One region of the Arthrobacter sp. V1I7 genome, then DNA from elsewhere that is predicted to be linked to it. Evidence: riboswitches for the same ligand, from Rfam matches in the RefSeq annotation. Region 1 holds a riboswitch; each other region holds the start of a gene.
The links. A riboswitch is a leader RNA that binds a small molecule or an ion and turns the genes downstream of it on or off. The one in region 1 is predicted to bind thiamine pyrophosphate.

Region 1 (4,203 bases):
GCTCGGCGCCCCGCCGGTTCCCATGATCAGCCGGGAACCCAGCTGTACGCCGTCGACGGTGAACGCATCCCCGGTGCCCTGCGATGCCCCCGGAGTTGCGGTGCGTGTAGTTGCTGCCATGCTGCTCAACCTCCCTGTACTGCCGTAACCAGTTCGACGTCGTCCCCGGCGGCGAGCGCCGTGCCGTGCCACTGGCTGCGGGGCACCACCCCGGCGTTGCGGGCAACGGCGACGCCGAGTTTCCGGCCGTCCGCTGCCTGCCCGTTCGGGGCCAGCATCCGCCCGGTGATCTGGCTGACCAGGGTGCTGACGGAGGCGCCGTCGGGGACTGTGTGGTCCAGGCCGTTGAGTCTGATCTTCATGGTGTTTCCTTGCTGCGCTCGAGGTGGGGGCTGGGGTACGGGGGTTTCGGGGTCCGGGGGATCGGGGTCCGGGGGCCCGGATTGGAAGCGCCGGCGGAGAATCTGTCCGGCCGGAAGCGGGTCCAGCGAGGGTCCGCCGTGCCGTCCAGCAGCTGCCGGCAGATCCGCGCGGCCACGGGCGTCAGCAGGATGCCGTGCCGGAAGAAGCCGGTAGCGACAAGAACTCCCGCGACGTCCGCCGGGCGGCCGGCGGCCAGGTCTGCAACGCGGCCCAGCAGCGGGGCGTTGTCCGGTGTCGCAGGCCGGGCCCGGGCGGTGGCTTCCAGCAGTTCCAATTCGGCGACGGCGGGCAGCAGCTGCTGGGCGTCCCGCAGCAGCTGATACACGCCCCCGGCGGAGACCGCGCCCGCACCGGACGCGGCCGGCTCCGCGAGGGCATCTTCGCGCTGGGTGGCCCCGATCACCACGGTGCCGTCCTGGCGCGGGACGATGTACACCGGCACGCCGCGGACCAGGCCCCGCACGGTGGAGCCCAGCAGCGGCCGGAGCCGGGCCGGCACCCGGAGCCGGAGAATGTCGCCGTGGACCGGCCGCAGCGGCAGGCGCAGTCCCTGCGGGAGCCCGCCAAGCCCGGCAGCACCCAGGCCGTTGGCCACGATGGTCTCCCCGGCGCGGACCTCCCCTCCGCCCGCCAGGCTGACGCCGGCGACGCGTCCGTCCTGCCAGAGCAGCCCCGCGGCGCGGCGCTGCACGGCATGGCTCCCGCTGTCCGCCCCCAGCAGCGCCGCGATCCTGGCGAGCAGGGCCCGGGGGTCCACCTGGTGGTCGGCCGGAATGTCGAAGGCGCAGGAAATGCCCGGGCTCAGCAGGGGTTCGCGTCCGCGGGCCTCGCGCACGGTGAGGGGCTCCACCGAGAGTCCGCAGGCCTCCTGCACGGTCCGGAGGTCCGCGAGCACCCGGCGGTCGGCGGCATCGGCGCCGACGGCGAGGGTCGGCGTCGTGAGGTAACCCGTCCCACTGGCTGCTCCGGTTCCGGCGGCTGCCCTGTTGCCGCCGCCGTCGGAGGGTTCCGCGGCGACGGGCCGGAGCTGCGCCGCGAAGTCGGGCCACAGCCGGGAGGACTCGAGCATCAGCTCCAGCAGGTCCTCCTCCTGGTAGTGGAGTTCACTCACCGGGGCAAGCATGCCGGCCGCAGCCCAGCTGGCGCCGGTGCCGGGGGCGTCGTCGATCAGGGCCACGGTCCGGCCCGAGCGACGCATCTCCCACGCGATACCGTGCCCGACGACGCCGCCGCCGATCACGGCCACGTCGTAACATTGCCCGGCGGCCGCGTCATGCGGCGCCGCGGCGCGCGCATCTCTCAAGCCGGCTGGAGTGCCCATGGCGGATTCCTTCCCTACGCCGGTACTAACCGGATCAGGTCAAGCGGTCGGCTCTGATGCCCTCTCAGCCCTGCAGTGCCGCACACCAGTTGGCGCATGGTCCTGCAGCGGGCTCCCGCGGTATGGGCCCAGTTTAGAGGAACTAGGCTTGGGGCATGAGCCGCGATGACGTCCACACCACCGCCCGCCTGTACCTGTGCACCGATGCCCGCAGGGGCCGCGGCGACTTTGAGTCCTTCGTGGATGCCGCCTTTGCCGGCGGCGTCGATATCATCCAGCTGCGCGACAAGTCCCTTGAGGCGGCCGAGGAACTCGAGCTGCTCGAGGTCCTGCAGCAGTCCGCCCGCCGGCACGGACGTCTCTGGGCGGTCAACGACCGCGCGGATCTGGCCGCACTGTCCGGCGCGCCCGTGTTCCACGTGGGCCAGAAGGACATCACGCTCGCGGCCGCCAGGAGCTTCCTCGGCAAGGAGGCCGTGATCGGGCTGTCCACGCATGACACGGACCAGGTGGACGCCGCGATCATGGCCTCGCCGGGCCGCAGCGGGCTGGACTACTTCTGCGTGGGCCCCGTCTGGGCCACTCCCACCAAGCCGGGCCGCGCCGCCGTCGGACTGGAGCTGGTGCGGTATGCCGCTGCGGCGATCCGCCGGGCCGAAGCCGCGGACGAGGGAAAGGTCGCGGGGGTAGTGCCGTGGTTCGCGATCGGCGGCATTGACCTGGGGAACGTGGAGCAGGTGGTGGAAGCGGGTGCACATAGGATCGTCGTGGTCCGGGCGATCACCGAGGCTGACGATCCGGCCGCAGCCGCCCGGGCCCTGCTCGCCGCGCTCGACGCCGCGGAGAACTGAGTCCGGTCCGGGCTGTCTGCTCAGCCGGCCAGCCCCAGCTGCGTCATCCGGCGCGAGTGATTGGCCACGAGTTGGGCCGCCAGGTCCCGGACCAATTCCCGGGACCCCTCCTCGTCCTCGCCGATCAGGCCGCCCAGGAACGCGTGCTCGAAGCCGACCCGCCGGGCCTGGGTCAGGACCTCCCCCAGCAGCCGCCTCGCCCACAGCGCCAGCCGGGAAGCCAGCCGCGGGTCCTCGGCAAGGGCCGTCTTGAGCCGGTCCCGCAGCACCGCCGTGGCCTCTTCATCGGCCTGGATCCGTTCCACCAGCCGGCGGGTCGAGGCGTCCACATGACGGGCCACGGCGCGGTAGAAATCCGCGGAGACGGTGTCGATCACGTACGCCTTCATGAGCGATTCAAACCAGTCCGCCGGGCGGGTGCGCTCGTGGAAGTGGTCCACGGAAGGCTGGAAGGGGAGCATGGCCACCTCCGGGTCCAGGCCCATTTCATCAAGCCGGGCGCTGACCAGCTCATAGTGCTGGAATTCGAGCACGGCGATCCTGCCCAGCACGGCGCGGTCGTGCAGGGTGGGCGAATAGCGGGCATCGGAGGACAAGCGTTCGAAGGCCGACAGCTCCCCGTAGGCCATCACGCCGAGCAGATCCCTCAGGAAGCTGTTGTAGCGGGCAGGATCAGCCGGGGATGTGCTCATGATCCAAGACTAATAGCGCATTTCGGGCTAACCTGATTTTCGTGTCCCATCATCGCCTGACCCCCAGCATCCACCGGCAGGAGAACCAGCTTGCCCTGGCGCTGACCGCGCTGCGCACCACGCTGGAACTGCCCGGACCGTTCCCGGAAGACGTCCTGCGGGAAGCCAAGGAGGCCGTGGCCGGGCATGAGCTGCCGGAGCTCGACTTCACCCACATCGACTTCGTGACCATCGATCCGGAGTCCTCCACGGACCTGGACCAGGCCCTCCACATTGCCCGCGCCGGCACGGGCTACAAAGTGCACTACGCCATCGCGGACGTTCCCTCCTTCGTCTCCCCCGGCGGGGTGCTCGACGCTGAGACCCGCCGCCGCGGCCAGACCTTCTACACCCCGGACGGCCGGATCCCGCTGCATCCGGAGGTCATCAGCGAGGAAGCCGGCAGCCTGCTCGCCGGGCAGCTGTGCGCCGCTTTCGTCTGGGAATTCGAGCTCGATGCCGACGCCGAGGTCTCCTCGGTGCTGGTGCGCCGGGCCCGCGTCCGCAGCCGGGCCAAACTCAGCTACCAGGGTGTCCAGGCGGAGCTCGACGCCGGCTCCGCGGCGCCCGTGCTGCAGTTGCTCAAGGAAGTCGGGATCAAGCGGGTGGAGCTGGAGCGGCTCCGCGGCGGCGCCAGCCTGAATATGCCGGAACAGGAGATCGAACAGCTGCCCGACGGCGGCTACCGGATCGTCGCGGCCCCGCCGCTGCCGGTGGAGGACTGGAACGCCCAGATTTCGCTCATGACCGGGATGGCGGCCGCAGGGATCATGCTCGAAGGCAAGGTCGGCATCCTCCGCACCATGCCCGCCCCGGACGAGAACTCGCTGGCCCACTTCCACCGTCAGACCCGCGCCCTGGGCAAGCCCTGGGACGG
Region 2 (4,203 bases), 940 kb from region 1:
TCGGCCAGGTCCGTAGGGTCCGTGCAGCTCATCAGCAGAACCGCCGGCAGCGCGATGGCCAGCCCGCGGAGCAGGAAACCCAGCCCGAGTTCGAGGGAGCCTTCGCTGATGGACCAGATGCCGGCGTCGAGCAGTATCCTGCCGCTGTCCGGCGCCAGGATGGCGGTGCTCCAGCCGCCCAGTCCCGCCGCCAGGATCAGCGGCCAGCCGCGTTGCCACAGCAACGCAAGGCTCAGTCCGGCGAGCGGAAACAGAGCCACTTCAAAGACCAGCGCCACCGAGGCGGAAACCCAGTCGATGGACAACGCCAACACCAGCGTAATCAGCACGACGGCGGCGAACTTGGCCAGCGGGTTCGCCCGGGTCAGCAGCGCCTGGTTGCCGCGCAGGTTCAGGACATCCCTCATGGCGCCTTCACCGGGTCCGGGTCCCGCCGGCCCGGGGTGTTGAGGCTGAGTTCGGTGCCGCCGAGCACGGCGGTGAATTCCGCGTCGTGGGTGACGGACACGACGGCGGTGCCGGCGTCGAGGAGCTCGGAGAGGAAGGATGCCAGCTCGGACCAGGTGTTGGCATCCTGGCCGAAGGTGGGCTCGTCCAGCACGAGCACCTGCGGATGGGCCGCGAGCACGGTGGCCACCGAGAGCCGGCGCTTTTCGCCGCCGGAGAGCGTGTAAGGGTTGGCGTCCACCAGCTCGGTCAGCCGCAGCCGCTCCAGCAACTCGTCCACCCGTTCTTCTCCACGGCCGAGGTGCCGGGGGCCGAACATCAACTCGTCGAGCACCCGGCCGGTGACGAACTGGTGCTCCGGTTCCTGGAAGACCGTTCCGATCCGGGCAATCAGCTGCTGCGCCTTCCACTTGTACGGATCGATCCCCGCGCCGGCGCTCAGCTCCAGCGTTGCGGAGACGGCCCCGGAGACCGGCGCCAGCAGGCCGGCCAGGGTCAGGGCGAAGGTCGACTTTCCGGAGCCGTTGGGGCCCGTGATGGTCAGGGCTTCGCCGGCCCGGACCCGGGCGGTGATGCCGGACTGCACCGCTACCGGAGGGATCGTGCGGAAGCCCCCGCGCACACCGGAACGGCGGCCGCGGTCGCGGGAGACGGCCAGGTTCTCGGCAGTCATCAGCAGCGTCCCGGCGTCGTGCCCTCCGGGCCTGCCGGTTCCCGCAGAGCCCACGGGAGTTGCCGGCCCCGTACGGCCCCGGGTCCGCGGCACGTAGCCGGGGACCCAGACGCCCGCGGCGGTGAGCATGTCCCGCGCCTGTGCCAGGACCCGGTCCGGCGGACCGTCGATCAGCACGGCCGGTTCCGTCGCGGTGCCGGGCTGGAGGACCACGATCCGGTCCACGAGGTCTTTCCACACGGAGACCCGGTGCTCCACGACCACGAGGGTGGCCCCGGTTTTGTCCAGGCACCGGCCCACGGCGTCCCGTACTTCCAGGACGCCGGCCGGGTCGAGGTTGGCGGTGGGTTCGTCAAGCAGGATCAGCCCCGGACGCATCGCCAGGATTCCGGCGAGGGCCAGCCGCTGCTTCTGTCCGCCGGACAGGGCCGAGGTCGGATGGTCCAGCGGCAGCCGGCCCAGCCCGACGTCGTCGAGCGCTTCCCCGACCCGGGTCCAGATCTCGGCCGCCGGAACCGACAGGTTCTCCGCTCCGAACGCGACGTCGTCACCGAGGCGGGAGAGCACCACCTGGGTTTCCGGGTCCTGTTGTACGAGCCCGGCCCGGCCCCGCTGCGCCCGCGGGGCGGCACCGTCGATGTGCAGCGTGCCGGTTTCGTCAGAGTCTTCAGCGGTCACCGCGCCTGAGTTGTCGCCGAGGGCGTCGGCGGCGTTGTCGCCGAGGACCCCTGCGAGGGCGTGGAGCAGCGTTGATTTGCCCGAGCCCGATGGCCCCAGCAGCAGCACCCGTTCCCCGGGGCTGATGTCCAGATCCAGCCCGTTGACCGCGGGCCGGGACCGGCCCGCGTGCCGCCAGCCCCAGCCGCGGGCCGTGACCCCGGCCGGGCGGACTCGGTCGGCGGTGCTCATGAGCCGCGGCCCGTCATTGCTGACTCCGCCCGGAGCAGTGCAGTCTTCAGGAGAACACGGGCTCCGTGGCGGCCTTGCGCGAGGGGAAGGAGCTCAGCACCCCGGTCTTTGCCAGGCCCCGGGTGGCGAGCCAGGACAGTCCACCGGCGATCACCGCACCGGAGACGGCGGTGAAGATGATGTAGGCGAGCTTGTCGCCGCCGGCGTAGGCGATGTTCCAGCCCCAGGGCAGGAACGAGTCGTTGAGGCCGCAGAAGAGGCCTGCGCCGGCACCGGCCAGCAGCGACACCGGCAGGTTGAACTTCTTGTAGACCACGGCGGCGAACACGAGCTCCGCGCCGAGTCCCTGCAGGAGGCCGGAGATCAGCACCGTCGTTCCGTACTGGGACCCCATGATCAGCTCGCCGGTGGCCGCCACGGTTTCGCAGAAGAGGGCCGCCCCCGGCTTGCGGATAATGAGCATGCCCAGCACGGCGGGAATCATCCAGCCGCCGGCGTAGAGCCCGGTCAGCGGCGGGTACAGCGCGTTGACCGGAGCAGAAATAAGGTTGGCGCCCTGGGACCAGGCCCAGAAGACAACCCCGCCGGCAACCGCGATCAGGGCAGCCACCACAATGTCCACCACGCGCCAGTTGTAGTTGCGCCGGGCCAGGCCCTGCTTGGCAGAAATGTCAGTCATATCGTCCTCCTGAGGAACAGGAGGGGAGAGTGCACCGGCCGGCCGCGGCTTCCGCCGCCCCGCCGGGCACTCTGAGAACTCGACTCCCTTGCGCCGGTACTAACCGGATCAGGTTCGAGGGTCTGCGGCTGTCCGCACTCTCAGCGCCCACCGATGGTCCCTGGATTCCTCCAGCTGCCGACGGCGGCGCTCCCCTGTCGTTTTTAAGATCACCCTTGTGGGCGCTGCCAGTTTACACCCGGCCGGCCGGGTTTCCGTTGGCGGCCGTCACATTCCCGCCGGATCACGCCCCGGCCGCACCCGCCGGGCCATCAGGCGGGGTCCGAACCGTCGGGTCCCTCCGGTCAGGGCCGGGACGCTAGGCTGGGGGAAGCCCCGTTCCCTCCCCGAAGGAGTCCGAAGAATGAACATCTTCATCAAGCTGCTCGGCACCGGCATCAGCCTGCTCGCCGGGTTCGTCGGCACCAAGATCGTCGACACCGTCTGGGAAAAGTCCACCGGCAACAAGCCGCCCAAGGGCCACGATGATGACATCCCCACCACGCTGCGCTCGGCCCTGACATTCGCGCTGATCTCCGCCTCGGTCAGCGCCATCATCCAGGTCCTCGCCAACCGCGGCACCCAGCGCGCCATCACCCGCTTCGCCAAGTCGCAGGACATCGTCTAGGCAGACAAGGCAGGCCACCCCGGGCAGCACCTGTACCGGCACCCCTTACCGGCGGCGCTTACCGGTACCCCTTGCCGGCACCCTTACCGGCGGCGGCCCGTCTGGCCGTCGCTGTCGTCCGGGAATCCGCTCGCGCCCGCCGCCTGCTGCACCACGGCCTCAAGCTCATCTGCGCTCAGCAGCTCCCGGTGGAGGTGCCTGGTGCGGTAACCGGCCCGGCCCACCATATGGGCGGACACCGGAACGGTGAGCAGCTGGAAGATCCAGGCGACGATCAGGACGGGCCAGACCCACCAGGTGCGCAGCTGGAGTCCCACGGCGCAGAGCAGCAGGAACAGCCCCAGCACTTGCGGCTTCGTCGCCGCGTGCATCCTGCTCATGAGATCGGGGAACCGCAGCAGGCCGATTGCCGCGCCGAGGGACATCAGGGCTCCCACCACCATGAACACCGCCGAGACGGCGTCGATCACCGTATCGCCGGAGAATGTTTCAGGATTCACGGGCTTGCTCCCGCCGGTCGGCGACGAACCGGGCAACGGTGACCGAACCGATGAACCCGATGATGGATACCGCCACGAGCAGCATGAGGTTGTTGAGGTGCCGGTTCAGCGCCATGTCGATGCACAGTGCGGCGCCCAGGATGGCCAGCAGCACGTCGGCGGCCAGCACCCGGTCCAGCAGCGACGGGCCCCTCGCAATCCGGATGATGGCACCGGCGGCGGCCAGGGACAGCACGACGGCGGTCACGGTCAGGACGAGCTGCATCATGCGCCCACCTCCTGCTTGAGTGCGGACAGTTCGTCCCTGGTGCCCATGATCCGGATCAGC
Region 3 (4,203 bases), 590 kb from region 1:
TGTGCCTCAACGCCGGTGGGCTCCCCGGGGGAACCCATGAGCTATCCCGTGGTCAAATCCGAAAACGGATTGTCCTCAAGGTCATAACCCAAGTGTTGGCGTAAGCACCGAAGATCTAGACTACGCTAATTTTGCCTTCGGCCGCAAATGAGGCTGGCTCCGGCGGGCCATGCGTGACGGACTTAACTCCATTAAGGCAGAGCATTCCTGCAACGACTTCCGGAACCGTGCCCCACCATCGTACAGGCTGGCCGGGTCCCCGCCGGTCAGGCGTGCAGTCTCGGCGCGTCGAAGAAGGCGACTTCGTAACGGGCCGACTGCCTGAAAGCCAGGGCCATGGCGTCCCGTTCGCCGGCTGAGGCGCGGCGCGCCGCGTCGTCCGTGATGGCGATGGCCTGCCGCGTCGCCGCGGCGAAGTCCTCGTCGGCGTACGTCCGCAGCCAGTCGGCGTAGGGGTGCGCTTCGGCGGCACCGGCGGCCAGGAACTGCGCGTGGAGTTCCGCGCCGACCACGGCATAGAGCCAGAAGCACGGCAGGGCGGCCGCGACCAGCACCCCGTAGCTGCCGGAGACCGAGGCCGCCAGCAGGTGGTCCACATAGGACTTCGTCACCGGCCCAAGCGTTCCCTCCACGGTGCGGGTGCTGAGCCAGCTCCGGTGCAGCTCGGATTCGACTTCCAGGCACTGCTGGGCGGATCGGGCCCAGAAGAGCTGTTCGGCTTCGGCGGGTGCGAGTGCGGCCGCCCGGGCCAGCACCCGCGAGTAGCCATTGAGGTAGAGGGCGTCCTGGGCCAGATAGTAGGCGAACTCCCGCTCGGGGAGCGTGCCGTCCGCCAGCCTCCGGATGAACTCCAGGCCGTAGATCTCGTCGAGGTCCGGGGCCGCGCCGGCCCCGAGGGCAGCGACAAACTCCCCCTCGGCCGGGACCCGGCGGTCCCCGGGACCCTGAGCCAGGCCGTGGTCCGCGGTGCCGTGATCCGTGGTGCCGTGGTCCGAGGTCAGGTGCTGGACGTGGTGGAAATGGTGCACCGGACCGTTGCCGGTGCCGACGTCGAGGTGCTCCGAGCTGCGCAGCGCACCTTCGAGCCAGGGCTTGACCTCGCGCAGCGCCGCTTCCCAGTCCCCCACCCGGGCCTGCACCGTCGCCAGTGCCGAGGACAGCGAGCAACCGGTGCCGTGGCTGTTGCTGGTGGGCACGCGTCGGCCCGTCACCACTACCGTCTCCTGGTCCAGCAGTCCCCCGGTGTTGACGAGCGCATCCGGGCACCCGCCGTCGTGGCCGAATTCGCCCCCGGCGGTGCCGGGTTCGGCTCCGGCGCCGCCGTCGGCATTTCCTTCCAGATGGCCGCCCTTCACCAGGACCGTGGTGCCGCTCAGGGCGGCGAGCCGCTTGCCCTGGGCCAGGGCCTCGGCCCAGTCGGCCGCGACGGGTTCCCGGAGCAGCAGGGCGAGTTCGGCGAGATTGGGCGTGACGAGGTCCGCGAGGGGCAGCAGCGCGTGCAGGGCCGTCTCGGCTGCTTCCGGCAGCAGCCGGTCCCCGCTGGTGGCCACCATCACCGGGTCCAGGACGACGACGCCGGGCCGGGCGTGTTCCAGCCAGCGCCGGACGGCGTCGATGACGGCGGCGTCGCCCAGCATGCCGATCTTGACGGCGTCGATGCCGATGTCCGCGCTCACGGCGTCCAGCTGGGCGGTCAGGAAGGCGGCCGGCGGAACGTGGACGGCCCGGACGCCGCGGGTGTTCTGGGCCGTGAGGGCGGTGATGGCGGCCATGCCGTAGCCGCCGTGCGCGGCAATGCTTTTCAGGTCGGCCTGGATGCCCGCGCCGCCGGAGGGGTCCGAACCGGCGATGGCCAGCACCCGCGGGATCCGGGCCGGAGCGGTAGTCGGCGCGGGGGGCAGAAATGCGGACGGAAGAACGACTGAAGCCACGATGGACATCCCTTCGCCGGTGCTAACCGGACAGGTTCAACGGGTCTGGATCTCAGCCGGCTCGTTGCGCGGCACCCCGTGTCAGTTCTCCAGCCTAGCCGCAGCGCTTAACGAACCACGGGTGCGGCCCAAACCCCGGCGAATTGCTACGCCGGGTCCGGACCGCACCCGCGGCCATGCTGGATTGCCTCGTTGGGCTTCCGGGCTACAGCTCCGACGCCGGGACGCCGACGCCGAGGATGATCGGTTCGTTCGCCGCGGCCGGCTTTGCCGCTGCCTTGTCCGGGGAAGGTGCCTTGGCCTCGTGCACGGCTCCGGCCGCGGCCGTTGCGTTCCGTTGCTCGGCTGCCTCACGGTGTTCAATGGACGTCTCGTTGGCTGCGCCCTGGGCGCGGCTGGCGCTCCGGTTGCGGCGCACGCGGCGGCCCCTGGAGGTACCGGTCCCGACGTCGGCCCTCGCCAGTGCCGGTGCAGGCGCCTGTGCCGCTGCCGGTGCCTGGGCCGGTGCCGTGGCCTTGGCCGCGGAAACCTGCTCGGCGGCGGGCTTGCTTTCCTCGGTGTCGCCCAGATGGGCGAAGGCCTCCGTCAGCAGGTCAAGGGTCAGGGCGGGTGCCGTCCCCTCCTCGGCGTGCTCCACGTACGGCAGCACCACCTGCTCGCCGCCGAAGGTCAGCACGGCAGCGGGACGTCCGGCTGCTTCCTCTGTTGCAACGAACTGCCGGGCGGTCTCGGCTGCGGCCTGTCGGGTCTCGGCCTGGCGGGTGTCGGCGTCGTGCCGGGCTGCCGCTTCCCCCTCGTGCAGGTGGGCGGCGTGCGCGGCGGCCGCGATGTTCGCGAGGGCAGCCCGGGTCGCCTCTGCCTTGGCGTGGCGCTCGGCCTCCGTGGGCTCCGGGTGGATGGCTGCGGGTGCCGACGGAGCGGACTCCGGCCCGCCCTGCCCGCCCCTGCCACGGCGGCGGCCCTTGCGCTCGGTGCGGGCAGCGGGCTGGTTCTCGATCCGCGGGACGTGGTGCTCTGCGGCTACGACGTTGGCGCGGCGGTGCTCGACGGGCTCGTCGTGCGTGACGATGCCGCGGCCGGCGCAGGTTTCGCACTGCTCGCCAAAGACTTCCAGCAGCCCGGTGCCCATCCGCTTGCGAGTCATCTGCACGAGCCCGAGCGAGGTCACTTCGGCCACCTGGTGCTTGGTACGGTCTCGGCCGAGGCACTCCACCATGCGGCGCAGTACGAGGTCGCGGTTCGATTCCAGCACCATGTCGATGAAGTCGATCACGATGATGCCGCCGATGTCGCGGAGCCGGAGCTGCCGGACGACTTCCTCGGCCGCTTCCAGGTTGTTCTTGGTGACGGTTTCCTCGAGGTTGCCGCCGCTGCCGGTGAACTTCCCGGTGTTGACGTCCACCACGGTCATGGCTTCGGTGCGGTCGATCACCAGGGATCCGCCGGACGGCAGGAAAACCTTGCGGTCCAGTGCCTTGTGGATCTGCTCGTCGATCCGCCAGGCCGCGAAGATGTCCGTGTCCTTGGTCCACTTCTCGAGCCGGCCCACGAGGTCCGGCGCCACATAGGTGACGTAGGCCTCGATGGTGTCCCAGGCTTCCTCGCCGGAGACGATCAGCTTGGAGAAGTCCTCGTTGAAGACGTCACGGACCACCTTGATGGTCAGGTCAGGTTCGCCGTAGAGCAGCTCGGGGGCGAGGATCTTGGTCGACGTCGACTGGCCTTCGATGCCTTCCCATTGCGCGCGGAGCCGGTTGATGTCGTGGGTCAGCTCTTCCTCGGAGGCGCCCTCGGCCGCGGTGCGGACAATCACGCCGGCGTTTTCCGGCAGGCGGTCCTTGAGGATCCGCTTGAGGCGGTTGCGTTCGACGTCGGGCAGCTTGCGGGAGATGCCGGTCATGGAACCGCCGGGCACGTACACCAGGTACCGGCCGGGCAGCGAGATCTGGCTGGTGAGGCGGGCGCCCTTGTGGCCGACAGGGTCCTTGGTGACCTGGACCAGCACGGAGTCGCCGGACTTCAGCGCGTTCTCGATCCGGCGCTGCTTGCCCTCAAGGTTGACGGCTTCCCAGTTGACTTCACCGGCGTAGAGCACGGCGTTGCGGCCACGTCCGATATCCACGAAGGCGGCTTCCATGGACGGCAGCACGTTCTGGACCTTGCCCAGGTAGACATTGCCGATCAGGGAGTCCTGCTGCGTCTTGGACACGAAGTGCTCGGCCAGGACACCGTCTTCGAGGACGCCGATCTGGATTCTGTCGTCGCGCTGGCG

Region 2: another riboswitch for thiamine pyrophosphate. It lies ahead of QFZ69_RS00415 (ECF transporter S component); the one in region 1 lies ahead of thiO (glycine oxidase ThiO).
Region 3: another riboswitch for thiamine pyrophosphate. It lies ahead of QFZ69_RS07630 (bifunctional hydroxymethylpyrimidine kinase/phosphomethylpyrimidine kinase); the one in region 1 lies ahead of thiO (glycine oxidase ThiO).

What each region holds. Positions count from the first base shown of each region.
Region 1 is NZ_JAUSYS010000001.1:1,042,264-1,046,466, reverse strand. Features, by position in the region: gene QFZ69_RS05010 (thiazole synthase) at 1-120, opposite strand, end outside; gene thiS (sulfur carrier protein ThiS) at 126-362, opposite strand; gene thiO (glycine oxidase ThiO) at 359-1,744, opposite strand; TPP riboswitch at 1,750-1,868, opposite strand; gene thiE (thiamine phosphate synthase) at 1,900-2,595, shown strand; gene QFZ69_RS04990 (ferritin-like fold-containing protein) at 2,616-3,287, opposite strand; gene QFZ69_RS04985 (RNB domain-containing ribonuclease) at 3,329-4,203, shown strand, end outside.
Region 2 is NZ_JAUSYS010000001.1:97,959-102,161, reverse strand. Features, by position in the region: gene QFZ69_RS00425 (energy-coupling factor transporter transmembrane protein EcfT) at 1-407, opposite strand, end outside; gene QFZ69_RS00420 (ABC transporter ATP-binding protein) at 404-2,029, opposite strand; gene QFZ69_RS00415 (ECF transporter S component) at 2,076-2,708, opposite strand; TPP riboswitch at 2,776-2,914, opposite strand; gene QFZ69_RS00410 (DUF4235 domain-containing protein) at 3,112-3,375, shown strand; gene mnhG (monovalent cation/H(+) antiporter subunit G) at 3,459-3,875, opposite strand; gene QFZ69_RS00400 (monovalent cation/H+ antiporter complex subunit F) at 3,865-4,143, opposite strand; gene QFZ69_RS00395 (Na+/H+ antiporter subunit E) at 4,140-4,203, opposite strand, start outside.
Region 3 is NZ_JAUSYS010000001.1:1,630,277-1,634,479, reverse strand. Features, by position in the region: gene QFZ69_RS07630 (bifunctional hydroxymethylpyrimidine kinase/phosphomethylpyrimidine kinase) at 267-1,940, opposite strand; TPP riboswitch at 1,923-2,020, opposite strand; gene QFZ69_RS07625 (Rne/Rng family ribonuclease) at 2,137-4,203, opposite strand, start outside.